Regions from separate parts of the Kitasatospora sp. NPDC059599 genome, predicted to be linked through region 1. Evidence: riboswitches for the same ligand, from Rfam matches in the RefSeq annotation. Region 1 holds a riboswitch; each other region holds the start of a gene.
The links. A riboswitch is a leader RNA that binds a small molecule or an ion and turns the genes downstream of it on or off. The one in region 1 is predicted to bind cobalamin.
Positions count from the first base shown of each region.

Region 2: another riboswitch for cobalamin. It lies ahead of ACFV04_RS31815 (CoA-acylating methylmalonate-semialdehyde dehydrogenase); the one in region 1 lies ahead of ACFV04_RS37620 (prenyltransferase/squalene oxidase repeat-containing protein).
Region 3: another riboswitch for cobalamin. It lies ahead of ACFV04_RS13780 (HoxN/HupN/NixA family nickel/cobalt transporter); the one in region 1 lies ahead of ACFV04_RS37620 (prenyltransferase/squalene oxidase repeat-containing protein).
Region 4: another riboswitch for cobalamin. It lies ahead of ACFV04_RS14200 (cobalamin biosynthesis protein); the one in region 1 lies ahead of ACFV04_RS37620 (prenyltransferase/squalene oxidase repeat-containing protein).

Region 1 is NZ_JBHWCL010000169.1:2,881-7,037, forward strand. It holds gene ACFV04_RS37610 (prenyltransferase/squalene oxidase repeat-containing protein) at 82-1,173, shown strand; gene ACFV04_RS37615 (flagellar hook-length control protein FliK) at 1,203-1,682, shown strand; cobalamin riboswitch at 1,871-2,002, shown strand; gene ACFV04_RS37620 (prenyltransferase/squalene oxidase repeat-containing protein) at 2,112-3,761, shown strand; gene ACFV04_RS37625 (hypothetical protein) at 3,758-4,157, shown strand, end outside.
Region 2 is NZ_JBHWCL010000119.1:3,344-7,500, reverse strand. It holds gene ACFV04_RS31820 (OmpL47-type beta-barrel domain-containing protein) at 1-1,658, opposite strand, end outside; cobalamin riboswitch at 2,056-2,248, shown strand; gene ACFV04_RS31815 (CoA-acylating methylmalonate-semialdehyde dehydrogenase) at 2,472-3,971, shown strand; gene ACFV04_RS31810 (acyl-CoA dehydrogenase family protein) at 3,968-4,157, shown strand, end outside.
Region 3 is NZ_JBHWCL010000030.1:49,298-53,454, forward strand. It holds gene ACFV04_RS13760 (CobW family GTP-binding protein) at 1-266, opposite strand, end outside; gene rpsN (30S ribosomal protein S14) at 263-568, opposite strand; gene rpmB (50S ribosomal protein L28) at 568-804, opposite strand; gene rpmG (50S ribosomal protein L33) at 921-1,085, shown strand; gene ACFV04_RS13780 (HoxN/HupN/NixA family nickel/cobalt transporter) at 1,157-2,272, opposite strand; cobalamin riboswitch at 2,304-2,518, opposite strand; gene ACFV04_RS13785 (ArsR/SmtB family transcription factor) at 2,601-2,984, shown strand; gene ACFV04_RS13790 (hypothetical protein) at 3,040-4,157, shown strand, end outside.
Region 4 is NZ_JBHWCL010000032.1:2,868-7,024, reverse strand. It holds gene ACFV04_RS14205 (cobyric acid synthase) at 1-1,507, opposite strand, end outside; gene ACFV04_RS14200 (cobalamin biosynthesis protein) at 1,504-2,490, opposite strand; cobalamin riboswitch at 2,673-2,807, opposite strand; gene ACFV04_RS14195 (XRE family transcriptional regulator) at 3,003-3,686, shown strand; gene ACFV04_RS14190 (alpha/beta hydrolase family protein) at 3,913-4,157, shown strand, end outside.

The DNA.
Region 1 (4,157 bases):
GCGGGCCGGAGCTCCGAGGGCTGCCCCGGCGCGTTCGCCGACGTCCTCCGGGCCCCTGCGTCCAGGCCCGGAAAGGCACCCATGCCCGCGCTCCGCCGCACCCTCGGTCTGCTCGCGATACCCGCCCTGGCCCTCGCCACCGTGCTCCCGGCCGCCGCCGCGCACGCCGCGCCGGCCCCCGCGACGTCGGCCCCCGCAGCGTCGGCCTCCGTCACGGTCCGTCCGGACGCCGCCGCGGCCGGCTGGCTGGCCCGCCAACTCGTCGACGGCGACCACTTCGAGTCCGTCTTCAATGGCACCGCCTACCCCGACCAGGGCCTGACCGTCGACGCCGTACTCGCCTTCGCCGCCTCCCACGGCTCCGACCTGGCCGCCGCCAAGGCCACCGCCTGGCTCGCCAAGCCCGAGATCATCAGCGGCTACCTCGGCGACGGCACCACCGAGGCCTACGCCGGCGCCACCGCCAAACTGCTGCTCGCCGCCGAGGTCCGCGGCGAGAACCCGGCGAGCTTCGGCGGCGTCGACCTGCCCGCCCGGCTGCGCTCCCTCCGGACCGCCGAGGGCCGCTTCTCCGACCGCTCCCAGTGGGGCGACTACAGCAACGCCTTCGGCCAGTCGCTGGCCCTGATCGCCCTGCACCGCACGCCCGGTGACGCCCCGGCGGTGGCCGTCGACTACCTCGCGAACAGCCAGTGCGCGGACGGCGGCTTCCCCGTCGCCTTCGGCCAGACCACCTGCGCGAGCGACGCGGACGCCACCGCGCTCGCCGTCCAGGCCCTCGCCGCCACCGGCCGCACCGCCAAGGCCAACGCCGGCCTCACCTGGCTCACCACCCACCAGAACGCCGACGGCGGCTTCGCGGCGGCCGGGGCAACCGCCTCCAACGCCAACACCACCGGCCTGGCCACCCAGGCGCTGCTGGCCGGTGGGCACTTCGGCGCCGGCCTCAAGGGCTGGAGCCGACTGGTCAAGCTCCAGCAGGGCTGCGCCGCCGACCCGGCGGTGCGCGGCGCCGTCGCCTACGACGCCACCGGCTTCACCGCGGGCACCGGCGCCCGGGCCACCGCGCAGGCCGTCCTCGGTCTCGCGGGCACCCCGCTCGCCACCCTCTCCGCCGCCGGGGCCCGCCCCGACGCCCCCACGCTGCTCTGCCCGGCACCGGCCGTCCGCTGAACGGGCCCGACACTGCGAGGAGTTCACCGATGAACGACACCCTCACCCCTGCCCGACCTGCCCGCCGCACGCTCGGCTCGATCGTCGCAGCCGCCGCCCTCACCGCCGGCCTGCTCGGCGTCTCCGCCGCGCAGGCCCCGCAGGCGCAGGCCGCCGCCTGCGACGGGACCACCGGCGTCACCGTCGTGGTCGACTTCACGGCCGTCGGCGGCGGCATCGAAACCGGCTGCGCCCCCGGCGACCCGGCCAGCGGACTCGCCGCGCTCACCGGCGCCGGGTTCCCCTACGCCTTCCACCCGAGGTTCCCCGGCTTCGTCTGCAAGATCAACGCGCTGCCGGCCACCTGCACCAACCCGACCGGCAACGCCTACTGGTCGTACTGGCACGCCCAGCACGGCGGCCCCTGGTCGTACAGCAACCTCGGCGCGGGCAGCTACAACCCGGCGCCCGGAGACGTCGAGGGCTGGTCCTTCGGCGCGGGCGCCCAGCCGGGCATCACCGCCCCCTGACGCCCGTTGGCGCGGCCGGCCAACGGCGGCGCCACCGGAGCCCCGGCCCCCTGTCCGGACAGGGGGCCGGGTGCACCGGCGTGCCCGGATTCGGTGGTGGGGGCGCCGGCGTCGACGGGTGCGCGTCCGGGTCGCAGGAGCCAAGGGACGTTAGTGACCTGACGACCCGTTGACTCCCCGTCGGACGCCGTGGTCTGATGAACCGGTTTTTCACCCTCGGCATTCAGGGGAAGCCGGTCCGATTCCGGCGCTGACCCGCAACCGTAGACCCACCGCCCGGTGGGTGAGCCGGAATGCCTGGACCGGGGGTCTGTTCACACAGCACTTGCGTCGTCGCGGACTACGACGCAGCTCTTGACGCCCCCGCGTTCCCGGCGGGCGGCCGTCGGCTGCGCCGTGTCTCCCGTGTCGACCGACCAGGGAGTCGTCGTGAGGGTCAGCAGCAGTCGCACACGTCACAGGAACCGGGACCTCGCGTCGCTGGTGGTCGCCGGCACCGTCGCGGTCGCCGCGTGCGGCACCGTCCTGCTCGGCCACCCCGGTACCGCCGCAGCCGACCCGATCGGGCAGTGCACGGCGACGGCGGGCACGTTCGACGTCGATCACCGGGGCCGCAGCGCCACCCGGGGCTGTGACGCCCGCCCCACGACGGGCGCGAACCCGCTGCACGACGCCGGCAACCCCGGCACCACCACGCCGCCCGAGGGCCGGACCCCGGACGCCGCCAAGGGTGGCGCCTACCTCACCGACCCGGCCCGGCTCATCGACGGCCACTACTACGAGGGCTTCCCGGCCTTCGCCGACTTCGGCCTCACCATCGACGGCGCCTACGCCCTCGCCGCCACCGGCACCGACGACGCCGCGCTGCGCAGGATCGTCGACTTCCTGGACCGGCAGGGCAAGGACGCGAGCGAGCGCACCGTCAACGACTGGACGGCCATCGGCACCGAGTACGCCGGCGGCGGCTCGATCGGCAAGGAGGCGCTGCTCGCCGAGGCCGTCGGCCGCGACCCGCGGAACTTCGGCGGCCACGACCTGATCGCCGCCCTCGCCGCGCTGGTGTGCACCAAGGCCGACGCGAACAGCGGCTGTGACGCCCCCGGCAACTACGCCTACGCCACCTCGGTCTTCTCCCAGGCACTCGCCGTCATGGCCCAGCTCCGGGCCGGGGACGCCGCCAACGCAGCCCCTGCGATCGCCTACCTGAAGGGCCTCCAGCACGCGGACGGCTCCTGGCCGAGCCTGATCCCCGCCACCGGCGACTCCGACGTGGACAGCACGGCGATGGCCGTCATGGCCCTGGCCCTCGTGCCCGGGGACGAGGCGGCGCAGGCGGTCGACAGGGGGCTCGGCTGGCTCGCCGCGCGGCAGCTGCCCGACGGCGGCTTTCCCGGTGCGGCCGGCGACTCCACCAACTCGGCCGCGCTGGCCGTCCAGGGCATGACGCTGCGCAAGGCCGACTACGGCGGTCGGATCGCCAAGGCGCTCGACTTCCTCGCCGGGCAGCAGAACGGCGACGGCGGGTTCAACGTCGCCTCCGCCGGCCAGCGGGGTTCGGACGTCCGCGCCTCCACCCAGGTGCTCGGTGGTGCCACCGGGATCTCCTTCGGCACGCTGACCCGCAACCTCGGCGGTACTCCGACGCCGACTCCCTCGGGGACGCCCACCGGCACTCCGACGCCGACTCCCTCGGGGACGCCGACCGGTACGCCGACAGGAACGCCCACCGGTACGCCGACGGGCACTCCCACCGACACGCCGACCGGCACTCCGACAGGAACGCCCACCGGCACCCCGACGGACTCGCCCACCACGACTGCGTCGGCCCCGGTCACCGACGTGCCCTCGACCGGCGGTGGCCCGACCACCCGGCCGGCCGGCGGCGTCGACGCCCCGGCGGGCGGCGCCGACGCCCGGGCCGGGAGCGTGTCGGGGCAGACCGGTTCCGGCAACCTCGCGAGCACCGGAACCCAGGCGCTGACCCTGACCGCAGGTGCCGGTGCGCTGACCGCGCTCGGCGCCGCGGCCGTCCTGGTCGCCCGTCGCCGCCGCACCGCGGCCCCGGGGCGGCACCGGTGAGCCCGGGACGCGCCACGCGCCTCGGGCGGTTGTCCGGGGCGGCGGCGCTGACCTTCGCGCTCGCCTGCGGTGGCGTCGCCGTGGGCGCCGCCCCCGCGGTGGCGGCGCCGTTGCCGATGGACCAGTGCACCACCACCTCGGGCGTCGTCCTCGCGGTGGACTTCGGGAGGTGGGGCGGCCCGCTGCTGCGCTCCTGCGGCACCACCCCGACCACCGGGTACGCCCTGCTCAACCAGGGCGGCTGGAAGACCACCGGCACCGGTCACGACGGCCCGGCGTTCATCTGCCGGATCGGCTACGGCGGCTTCCAGGGCGGCAAGCAGTTCCCGACCCCGGATCAGGAGAAGTGCGTCCTGACGCCCCCGGCCACCGCCTACTGGTCGTACTGGCACGCCG
Region 2 (4,157 bases), on a different contig from region 1:
TACTCGGTCCTGGCCGTGCCGCTGATGTCGTCGGTCGCGCCGAGGGTGACGGTGACGTCGGTGTTGTTCCACCCGGCGTCGTTCGGGGGCGGATCGGCGGTGGCGGTGGTGACCGGGGCAGTGGTGTCCGGCGGTTGCATCAGCCGGGCCACGTTGTCGTCGAATTCGCGGACCGCCTCCGGCTCCGGGAGCGGCGGCATGCCGGGATGGCCGATCGCTCCGCCGGTCAGCTTCAGATGCGCCCAGTCGTCGTATCCGGCGAGCGAGGTCATCGCGCCGTCGCCGTCGATGTCGGCGGGGACGGGCACCTGGTCGACGTTGCCGTCGCAGTTCCAGTCGACCCAGTTGAGGCTGGTCGAGGTGGTGACGTACTTCTTGACCGCTGCGCAGTAACGACGGATGCCGTAGGGCACGGTTCCGGTGGGAGGAACGGTGTTCTCGTCCAGCCGGTTCTCGTCGAGGCCGGTCGCCACCCGCGAGTAGTCGATGTACGTGGTGGGCCCGCTCGTCATCCCCGACCCGTACGAGTAGTTCATCACGCTGAAGTACTGCGGTTTGAAGTTGACGGCGTCCCCTCCGCCGTGATCCAGGCTCAGATTGTGGCCGAGTTCGTGCATGAGGATGCCGGCTTGATCGTCCTCGGTGCCGACGTGGTGCGGCTGGTTGCCGAGTGCGAGGACGAAATCGCTGGCGCCGCGGGGAGCGTAACCGTTCCAACTGCTGCCGGGGGCGAGCAGGTGAGCGGAGAGCGCGTAGTGGAACACCGGCGAACGGCCGGCACTGACGAAGCCACCGGAGGCCGTCTTGATCTTGTAGAAGTCGTCCCACACGTAGTTGCACGCGTCATTGTCCGGGTCCGGGTTGCTCGGATTCGGGCAATCGCCTTTGAACGTGCCGAGGTTGTCGACCTCGGCGACCTGCCGTGCCCGGCTCAGGGCTCCCCAGGTCCGGCCGGTGGAGAAGTCGAGGATGCTGTCCGGGCCGGCGTCGACGTGCAGGTTGATGCCCGGTCCGGGGGCTCCTCGACGCTGGTAGGGCGCGTTGGCGAAGGCGTCGACCACCCTCTTGATCGCCTGGGCGGACAGCTGGTGGCTGTGGACGTTGCCGGGAGTGTCGTCCGCCATCCAGTCGAGGTGGACGAAGATGTCGGGCCGGTTCACGTCGGCGCCCATGCCTGGCAGGTCGATGTGCTTCATCGGGCTGCCGTCCCCCGGATCGATGTCGACGCCGTGGAGCTTCCAGTCGTCGGGGATGCCGTCGCACATCCGTGAGTTGCAGTCGAAGGCGTAGTTGACGGTGGTGTGGTCGCCGTCCCCGCCGTCGCGGGAGAGCGCGTAGCCGTTCGGGACCGTCTCGTCGTAGCTCTGCCCGCCGACGGCTGCGTTGTCCCAGTGCAGGCGCAGGTTGGGGCCCTTGTCGTTGTCGATCCGGTAGAAGGCCGAGCCCTCGGTGCCCGTTCCGGCCCCGCAGGACACCGACTTCCAGAGCGCCACCTTGCCCGGCTCGATCCGGGCCGGTGGCTCGGTCTCCCAGCACCCGTGCTGGAGGTAGTGGTCGGTCAGGATCAGCGGGAGGTCGCTGTTGTTGGTCAGGACCACCGAGGTGCTGCGGAAGTCCGCCGTGACAAGGGCGGAGGCCGGCGCCGGGTGGAAGCCCATGCCCGTTCCCGTCAGTACCAGGCCGAGGACGGCCAGGGTTCGGCCTGCTCGCGCTCGCCAGGAGCGTGGGCGCCTGCCGCGATCGAACCTCATGAGTCTCATGTCTCCGTGTTTCTGTCGCCGTGTCCGCTCCGCCCCACGCGCTCACCTTCCGGCGGACACCGGCCCCGGGCACCCGGACGGGGACCGAACGGGGGCGGAAGACAAGCCTTCGGTCCGGATCGGTTCACGCGGTCGGGCGATCGGGGAGCCACTGCCGTCGGCGTTTCGAGACGGTTCGGTCCGGCCGGGTGACGGCGGAGGTGGCGTCTCCCGCGCGGCTGGGCGCGGGCGGCCGGGCGGCCGGGCGGCCGGGCAGGTGGGCGGGCGCGGCGCGCGGCCGGGGCTCTGGACTTACTAGGACGTCCAACTATATGGTCGAGGGCAGGTCCGCGGTGTCAGGGAAGCCGGTGTGAGTCCGGCACGGTCCCGCCACTGTGACCGGGGAGTTCGTCCTCGCAGGTAGACGGCCACTGGCAGCCAGCCGGGAAGGCCCGGGGGCGGGCGTGGATCCGGGAGTCAGGATACCGGCCGCGGGTGGTTCGTGTTTTCCACGAGGATGGAGACGACACGCATGACTCGGGCTGCTGATCCGTACGGGTGCCGACGAGGCTCCCGTGCCGCTGCCGTGCTGCCGACCGTCAGGGCGCCCCGCTTCTGACGGTCCGTCAACTGCCGTACACCGTGCCGGCGCACAACCGTGCGCGCGGTCGCCGGTGTCGGCGGTGCCCCCTCCATTCCTCCTCTCCCCACCCATGTCGAGAGAAGGAACCGATGGTCCGTGAACTGACGCACTTCGTCGCCGGCAAGCGCACACCCGGCTCGTCCGGGCGGTACGGCGACGTGTACGACCCCAACACCGGCCGGGTGCAGGCCCGGGTGCCGTTGGCCGACCGCGCCGAGGTCGAGGCGGTGATCGCCGACGCCGCGCAGGCCCAGCCCGCGTGGGCGGCCTGGAACCCGCAGCGGCGGGCGCGGGTGCTGCTGCGCTTCCTGCAGCTCGTCGAGCGGGAGAAGGAGGAGCTGGCCCGGCTGCTCTCCGCCGAGCACGGCAAGACGGTGGCCGACGCCCACGGTGACCTCCAACGCGGTCTGGAGGTGGTGGAGTTCGCCGCCGGGATCCCGCACCTGCTGAAGGGCGAGTTCAGCGACAACGCCGGCACCGGCATCGACGTGTACTCGATGCGCCAGCCGCTCGGCGTGGTCGCCGGCATCACGCCGTTCAACTTCCCGGCGATGATCCCGCTGTGGAAGGCGGCGCCCGCGCTGGCCTGCGGCAACGCCTTCGTCCTCAAGCCCTCCGAGCGGGACCCGTCGGTGCCGCTGCGCCTCGCCGAACTGTTCCTGGAGGCCGGGCTGCCGCCGGGCGTGCTCAACGTGGTCAACGGTGGCAAGGAGGCCGTGGACACCCTGCTGGAGGATCCACGGGTGCAGGCCGTCGGCTTCGTCGGTTCCACGCCGATCGCCCAGTACGTGTACGCGACGGCCGCCGCGCACGGCAAACGGGCGCAGTGCTTCGGCGGCGCCAAGAACCACATGATCGTGATGCCGGACGCCGACCTCGACCAGGCCGCCGACGCGCTGGTCGGCGCCGGGTACGGCTCGGCCGGCGAGCGCTGCATGGCGATCTCGGTGGCCGTCCCGGTGGGGGAGGAGACCGCGGACGCCCTGGTGGCGAAGCTGGTCGAGCGGATCGCCGCGCTCAGGGTCGGCCGCTCGGACGACCCGGCGGCGGACTTCGGCCCGCTGGTCGGCGCCGACGCGCTGGAGCGGGTCCGTGGCTACCTGGACCTCGGGGTCGGGGAGGGCGCCGAACTCGTCGTGGACGGACGGGACTTCCGCCTGGAGGGCCACGAGGACGGCTACTTCCTCGGTGCCTCGCTGTTCGACCGGGTGACGCCGGACATGCGGATCTACCGGGAGGAGATCTTCGGCCCGGTGCTGACCGTGGTGCGTGCCGCGGACTACGAGGAGGCGCTGCGGCTGCCCAGCGAGCACGAGTACGGCAACGGCGTGGCCATCTACACCCGGGACGGCGACACCGCCCGGGACTTCGCCCGCCGGGTGAACACCGGCATGGTCGGGGTCAACGTGCCGATCCCGGTGCCGATCGCGTACCACACCTTCGGCGGCTGGAAGCGCTCCGGCTTCGGCGACCTCAACCAGCACGGCCCGGACGCGATCCGCTTCTACACCCGCACCCGCACCGTCACCTCGCGCTGGCCCTCCGGGGTCAAGGAGGGCGCGAGTTTCACGATGCCGACGATGGGATGAGCGCGATGAACGACCTCACCGAGGACCAGCGCGCCGTCGCCGAGACCACCCGGGCCTTCGCCCGGGAGCACCTGGCGCCGAACGCGGTCGAGTGGGACCAGGCCAAGCACTTCCCGCTGGACGTGCTGCGCAAGGCCGCCGACCTGGGCCTGGCCGGCGTGTACGTCCGGGAGGAGTCCGGCGGCT
Region 3 (4,157 bases), on a different contig from region 1:
AGCCGGGGCAGCAGGTCCTCGCGCAGGGCGCAGCACGGGCAGTCGTTCGTCAACGGCGCGTCGTCCGCGTCGAACACCCCCCGGGCGTCGCGCAGTTCCCGGTGGACGAGGCCGAGCGAGGCGTCCCGCAGGTCGTGCCGCAGCACCACCGCCTCCACCGCGTCCGCGGTCAGCTCGTCGACGGCCGCGCGTCGTTCCTCGGCGTGCAGCCCGGCGACGACGACCACGGGCAGCTTGATCCGCTCCGGGGCGTCCACCGGGCTCACCGGCTCGCCTTCCGGACGCCCGGCAGGTGGCCGGCGTGGGCGTGCGCGCGCAGGTTGACCCGGGAGAGGCCGAAGGCGCGCAGGTAGCCGCGGGGGCGGCCGTCCACGGCGTCGCGGTTGCGGACCCGGGTCGCGCCGGCGTCGCGCGGCCGGCGGGCGAGTTCGGCCCGCGCGGCGGCGCGCTCGGCCGGGTCGGCGCCGGGGTGGGCGATGATCCGCTTGAGCTCGGCCCGGCGTTCGGCGTACCGGTCGACGACGGCGCGCCGCTGCTCGTTCTTGGCGATCTTGCTCTGCTCGGCCATCAGACCCTCTCCCCCCGGGCCCGGATCCGGGCGACGGCGGCTTCGATGCCGATCGTGTCGACGGTGCGGATGCCCTTGGCGCTCAGCGTGAGCCGCACGTACCGGCCCTCACCGGGCAGCCAGTAGCGCTTGCGCTGGACGTTGGGGTCGAAGCGGCGGCGGGTGCGGCGGTGCGAGTGCGAGATCGCGTTGCCGAAGCCGGGCCGGCGGCCGGTGAGCCGGCAGTGGGCGGACATGGGTGCTCCCTGGCGTCCGGGAATGATCGGGACGGCGCAAACGCTACACCAGATGAAAATGACTTCCATTTCGGTGTACGGTCTCGACCGAACACCCCGGACCCAGGAGGACACCCGTGGCCCGCAGCGAACTGCGCCCCGTCATCAAGCTCCGCTCCACCGCCGGCACCGGCTTCACGTACGTGACCCGCAAGAACCGCCGCAACGATCCGGACCGGATGGTCCTGCGCAAGTACGACCCGGTCGCGGGCCGGCACGTCGACTTCCGCGAGGAGCGCTGACCCCGCACGCACGAACGGCGCCTCCCCGAGTGGGGAGGCGCCGTTCGGCACCGCGCGGTGGGCCCCTCAGCTCACTGCTCCTGCGGCGTCCAGCGCTTCTCGACCTTGGCGAGCTTCCAGTACCCGATCGCCACCGCCCAGACCACCACGAACAGCCCCGCGATCGCGTAGCCGACGTTGTCCAGCGAGATCTCCGCGATCCAGCCGCTCACCGGGTCGGTCAGGTCGAACTTCTCGTGCAGCACGCCGACCAGCTCGATGGTGCCGATGATGAAGGCCACCGCGATCGACAGCCCCGTGATGGTCAGGTTGTAGTACACCTTCCGCACCGGGTTGGAGAAGGCCCACTGGTACGCGAAGTTCATGAACGTCCCGTCCAGGGTGTCGAACAGGCTCATCCCGGCCGCGAACAGCAGCGGCAGGCAGACGATCGCGTACCAGGGCAGCCCGGCGGCCGCGCCCGAACCCGCCATCACCATCAGGGTGACCTCGGTGGCGGTGTCGAAGCCCAGGCCCAGCACCATGCCGACCGGGAACATCTGCCCGGGGCGGGTGATCGAACGGGTCGCCCGGTTCAGCACCCGGGCCATGAAGCCGCGGGAGTCGAGGTGCGCCTCCAGCTCCGCCTCGTCGTACTGCCCGGCCCGCATCGCGCGGAACACCTTGACGATGCCGAGCAGCGCCGCCAGGTTGAGCGCGCCGATCAGGTAGAGGAACACCCCGGAGGTGGTCGTCCCGACCACGCCGAGCCACTTGTGGGTGGTCGACTCGTCGTCCATCAGCGTGTTCGCCAGCTGGGCGCCGCCCGCCACCAGGGCGGCCATGATGACCACCATCGAGGAGTGCCCCAGCGCGAACCAGAATCCCACCGAGACCGGCCGCTTGCCGTCCGCCATCAGCTTGCGGGTGGTGTTGTCGATCACCGCGATGTGGTCGGCGTCGAACGCGTGCCGCATCCCGAGGGTGTACGCGGTGATGCCCAGGCCCACCCCGAAGACCTGGGTGCCGACCGCGTACCGCTCGGGCGCCACCAGGAACACGAGCGTCCCGAAGGCCACCACGTGCATGGCCAGGATCACCCCCATCAACCCGGCCGTACGGACGGTGTCCTCGCGTTTCCACCGGAAGGCGGGCAACACGGACGGCGCCGCTTTCGCGTCCGCCGCGGCGGTTTCGGGCAGGGTCATCTCAGGATCACGCTCCAACACCTCGTGGAATCACTTCGTGAAGTGCCGTGGCCGGTCTCCTGGCTTACGGGACATCCGGGTCCGCCTTCCCGAGTGCGCGAGGCACCCAGTGGCTTCGTGGACACGGACCGAATTCCGTCGAGGACGAAGGAACTCACCCGATCACAGTGGCGAGGGCCGCTCCGGACTGGGACCCCTGAGGGTCCGTCACCGGTCTTCCCGAGCACCACGGCGGGCTACACCGTAGGGGTCGCGCCCCGACCCATGCAAGGCTGCGCACCTGCGCAGGTGTCCAGGATCACAGGCCCCCGCCTGCAAGAATGTCCGCATGCATCTCGTACCGGCCGACCGCGCGGGCCACCGCACCATCGACGGGCACCGGGTCTGCGAGGCCATCGCCGCGATCGGCGACACCGCGCACGTCCGGTCCTGGGCCGAGCGCTTCTCCCTGCTCGCCGACCCCGGACGGCTCGCCCTGCTGCTCGCCCTGCACCGGGCCGGCCCGCTCGCCGTCACCGACCTCGCGGTCGCCACCGGCATGCGCGACCCCGCCGTCTCCCAGGCCCTGCGGCTGCTCCGCACGGCCGGCGTCGTCACCGGCGACAAGGACGGCCGCGTGGTGCGCTACCGGCTCGTGGACGAGGACATGCGCCCCCTCCTCGACGAATGCGCCGCCGGCGAGCACCACGAGCCCACCGCCGCCGCGGGCTGACCGACACTCGGGGAACAGCCGTCGGGCCGGGCCACCGGATGAGTACGATCATGGTGTGCCGTCCCACCCCCACGCCTGGCCCGCCGACCGCTGGAACACCCGACCGGTCAGGGCACGCGTGCTGGCGGTCGCCCGCACCCTCACCTCCGCCACCCGCGTCCTCGACGTCCTCACCCTCCTCAACCCGGACGGCATCGACCGGTACTTCACCGTCAACCCCGGCTCCGCCTTCGCCGACCGCGCCCTGGACGACTACCTGCACGGCCTGCCCGGCTTCACCGTGCTCGACTGGCAGGACGCCCTCCGGCACCACTTCGACCTCGCCGTCGCCTGCGCCGTCCACTCCTCCATGCACCACCTGGACGCCCGGCTCGTCGTCCTCCCGCACGGCGCCGGCTACAACCGCCTGGTGACCGAGTCCACCGGCGACACGACCAGCTCCGCAGGCCTCTCGCGCAACGAACTCACCCACGGCGGAGAGGTGTTCGTGGACGTCCTCGGCCTCTCCCACCCCGAACAGCTGGACCGCCTGCGGACCTCCTGCCCCGAAGCGCTGGACGTCGCCCGGGTCGTCGGCGACCCGTGCCTCGACCGGATGCTGCGCAGCCTGCGCTCCCGGGACGCCTACCGGGCCGCGCTCGGCGCCGTCGACGGCCGACGGCTCGTCGTCGTCAACTCCACCTGGAGCGAGCACTCGTTATTCGGCCGCCGCCCCGACCTGCCCCAGCGGCTGGTCCGCCGGCTGCCCGCCGACGAGTACACGGTCGCCGTCGTCCTGCACCCCAACATCTGGAGCCGGCACGACCCCGAGGCGCTGCTCGACACCGCCCGCCGGATGGGCCTGCGGCTGATCCCGCCGCACCAGGGCTGGCAGGCCGCGCTGGTCGCCGCCGACTGCCTGATCGGCGACCACGGCTCGGTATCCGTCTACGGCGCCGCGCTGGAACGACCCACCGTGCTCGTCGCCACCGGCGCCGCCGAACTCGACCCGCGCTCCCCCGGCTACGCCTTCGGCCAGACCGCCCCCGTGCTCGACCCCGACGGCGACCTCGCCGCCCAACTCGCCCGGGCCCTGCGGGAGCAGGACCCGGACACCCTGCGCCCGCTCACCGACCGCTCGCTGAGCCGGCGCGGCCGGTCCGCCGCGCTGCTGCGCCCCCTGCTCTACTCCTT
Region 4 (4,157 bases), on a different contig from region 1:
CACTCCCAGGTGCCCCGGGCGCCAGGAACGGCAGCGATCCGGCCGCCGGCACCCCGCCCTCGATCAGCTTCCACAGCGCGTCGGTGTCCGCGTGTTCCTCGATCAGGTCGCCCAGCCGGTCCAGCCGGGCCTCGCGCGCCGCGGCGAAGGAGGTGTCCGGCGCCGGGACGAACGCCCGGCCCGCCAACGCGGCGACCTCGCGCAGGAGTTCGCGGCGGAAGCCGTCGTTCTCCAGCGCGCCGTGCCAGGTCGTGCCCCAGACCGAGCCCACCCGGCAGCCGTCCAGGAAGGCGACGCCCCCCTCGACCGCGACCACGCCGTGGTGGATCTCGTAGCCTTCGACCCGGTGCCCGTACGCCTCGCCGACCGGCCGCGCCAGCACCTTCTCGACGCCGAACCGCACGTGCGTCGGCAGCAGGCCGAGCCCGTCGACGGCACCCGCCTTGGACTCCACCTCGTCGACGATCCCGCGCGCCAGCATCTGGTAGCCGCCGCACACCCCGAGGACGGGCAGTCCGGCCGCCGCCCGCGCCTTCAGCGCCGGCTCCAGGCCGCGCTCGCGCAGCCAGGCGAGGTCCGCCACGGTGGCCCGGGTGCCGGGCAGCACCACCAGATCGGCGTCGGCCAGTTCCTCCGGCCTGGTCGCCCAGCGGACCAGCACACCCGGCTCCTGCGCCAGCGCGTCCAGGTCGGTGAAGTTGGACAGCCGGGGGAAGCGCACCACGGCGACCCGCAGCACGTCCGCGCCGAGCGGGCCGCGCCCGTCCACCCGGTCCACCACCGTCGACAGGTCCAGCGAGTCCTCGGCGTCCAGCCACAGGCCGGGCAGCATCGGCAGGGTGCCCAGCACCTGACGGCCGGTCAGCTCGTGCAGCATCTCCAGCCCGGGTGCCAGCAGCCGCGCGTCGCCGCGGAACTTGTTGACGAACCAGCCGGCCACGTGCCGCTGGTCCTCCGCCGACAGCAGCGCCAGCGTCCCGTACATCGCCGCGAACACGCCGCCCCGGTCGATGTCCCCGACCACCACCACGGGCAGCCCGGCGGCCGTCGCCAGGCCCATGTTGGCGATGTCGCGGTCGCGCAGGTTGATCTCGGCAGGCGAACCGGCGCCTTCGCAGACCACCACCTCGTAGCGGCGGCGCAGATCGGCGAGGCACTCCAGGGCGCGCTCCAGCAGGACGGGCTTGCGCTCGCGGTAGTCCAGCGCGCCGACCTCGGCGACCGGCCGGCCCAGCAGCACCACCTGGCTGCGGCCGTCCGCGCCGGGCTTCAGCAGCACCGGGTTCATCGCCGCCTCCGGCTCCACCCGGGCGGCCTGCGCCTGCATCGCCTGGGCGCGGCCGATCTCGGCACCGTCGGCGGTGACGAAGGAGTTCAGCGACATGTTCTGCGCCTTGAACGGCGCGACCCGCACGCCCTGGCGGGCCAGCCAGCGGCAGATGCCGGCCGTCACCACGCTCTTGCCCGCGTCCGAGGTCGTCCCCGCGACCAGCAGCGCGTTCGTCATGCCCTTCCCCTCTTCCCCAGGAGCGCGCGCAGCAGGACGTGCCCCGCGACCGTCGTACCCAGCGCCAGCGCGCCCACCCGCCGCGAGAGCGCGCAGGCCCGCTCGATGTCGTCCACCGTCACCGGGCGCAGCTCCGCGCCCAGCACCGGCCGGTGCTCCACCCGCTCGCCGTACTGCAGTGTGCCGCCCAGCCGGACGCCCACCGCGCCGGCGAACGCCGACTCGGCCTGGCCCGCGTTCGGGCTCGGGTGCGCGGAGCCGTCGCGGCGCCAGACCTGCCAGGCCGTCCGGGGCTGCGGGGCGGCGGCCACCGTCAGCAGCGCGGTCAGCCGGGCGCCCGGCCAGCCGGCCACGTCGTCCAGCCGGGCCGAGGCCCAGCCGAACCGGGCGTGCCGCGGCGAGCGGTGGCCCACCATGGCGTCCAGGGTGTTCACCGCCCGGAAGGCCAGCAGCCCGGGCGTGCCCGCGAGGGCGCCCCAGGTCAGCGCGTTCACCACGGCGTCGGCGGTGTTCTCGGCCACCGACTCGACCACCGCGCGGGCGATCTGCTGCTCGTCGAGCGCGCTCGGGTCCCGCCCGCACAGGTGCGGCAGCCGCTCCCGTGCGGCCCGCAGGTCGCCGGCCTTCAGCGAGCGGCCGATGGCGCGGGCCTCCCGGGTCAGCGAGGTGCCGCCGAGCACCGTCCAGGTGGCGGCCGCCGCGAGGGCCGCCCGGCCCGTCGGGCGCCGGCCCACCGTACGGTCCAGGGCGAGCGCGCCCGCCGCGACCGCGCCCACGCACAGCGCCGTGTACCCGGCCCCGGCGGCCCGGTCGTCGCGCCACAGGCGCCGCTCCAGCCGGGTCGCGGCACTGCCGAACACGGCCACCGGGTGGCCCCGGCGCGGGTCGCCGTAGCGGGCGTCGGCGGCGTAGCCCACGACGGCGCCCAGCGCGAACAGGGCGGCGCGGGCGAGCGGACGACCGGTCAGGGGGCGGCGGGTCATCGGCTGCACGTCGGAAGGCCGGGTATCGGAAGAGCGCGTGCGAGGAGGCCGGTCGCGTGAACACCCTGCGCCGGAAGGCCGTGCCCGGGACGGCAGCTCGGAGTGCGGCGGGGCGGGGCAGCCTGCATCGCGTGCGTGTCCTCACTCAGGGTCCGCGCCCTGGATCGACGTAGCGGGGGCGAGAGTCTCCTGGCTTCCGGGTCGGACGCACCCCCGGGGCCTTCCAGCGGCTTCTGACGGCCCGCCGTGGCGATGATTCCGAGCGTGCTCCCCGGTGACAGTGGCGGGACCGCGCCGGACTCGCACCGGCTTCCTCTCCATGCCTCCGATTGGCCCCAGGATCCCATCACGCGGCCGAACCGGGAGTCAACCGAGGTCACGGAGGGGTTGGTCACACGGGACACCGGCTGACAGCCTGTGGGATCGCCCAGCGCGGCGGGCCCCCGGGACCGGTCGCTTCGTGCGTTCGGGTGCTGGGGCCGTGCCCCGGTCCGCCCCTACCGTTCGGTGGCATGCGTCGCAGAAAGCCCCCCGCCGCCCCGCCCCCGGTGCCGTTCTCGCCCTCGGCCGCCCGCGCCCACCGGGCCGGTCTCGGCCTGACCCCCGAGCAGGTCGCCGAGGGTATGGCCGCGCACGGCGTCCGGCTGCTGCCCGCCCACGTCCTCGCCTGGGAGAGCGGCGAGCTGCGTCCCGGTGAGGGCGAGTTCATCGCCCTCGCCCGCGCCCTGTGGTGCCGGGCCGCCCAGCTGATGGACGGCCGCCCGGTCCGGCTGCGGGACCACCGGCTGGCCCGCGAACTCGGCCAGGCCGCCGTCGCGGACCGCACCGGCACCACCCTCGACGCCTACCGGGAGGCCGAACTGACCGGTCACTGGGACGGCGACGAGGAGCAGACCCGGTCCCTCGCCGAGGTCCTCGGCCTGGGCCTGCCCGACCTCGTCCGGGCCACCGGCCGCGAGGAGGCCCTCGACCACCTGCTCCGCCAGTGCGTCACCGGCCGCTGGCAGCCCCACCTGCGCGCCCTCGCCCGCATCGTCCCGGCTCCCGCGGAGACCCTGGCCGGCGCTGTCGAGGCTCTCCACCAGGAGCACCACGTCCCCTCCCACTGGGGCGCCGGCGCCCGCGCCGCGCCGCCCCCCGCGATCGACACCCTCACGTCCCGCTTCTGGCGCCTCCTCGACGCCGACGCGCTCTGACTCCCGGCCCCTCCGGAAACCCCGGCCCCTCTGGAATCCCCCGCCCCTCTCGAACCCCCTGACCCGCTGACTCCCCGCCCCGCTGACTCCCCGACCCGCTCCGGCCCGTGCCCGAGTGACCCGGACGGCCCAGCCCGGTGGCCGGGCGGGCGGGGCCCCGGTGGACTGGTGTACGAGCACCGTCCGGCCCGAGAGCAACAGCGAGAGCAACAGAGCGGGGAACGATATGCGCTGGGGAACCGCCGCCGTCGTGGCGGCCGCCGCCGTCGGAGCCGGCGCTGCCGTGCTGGTGGTCGGCCGCCGGGCCTCCGAGCGGATGGTCCGCCCGGTGACCACCGTTCAGGAGTCCGGGCCGCTCCTCGTCCGGAGCCTCGGCGCCGGGCGGATCACCTTCACCGGCAGCCCCGAGAGCCGGCAGCCCGGCCGGTGGGCCGTGGAGTGGGGCGACGACGGTCACGCGGTGGTCGAGGA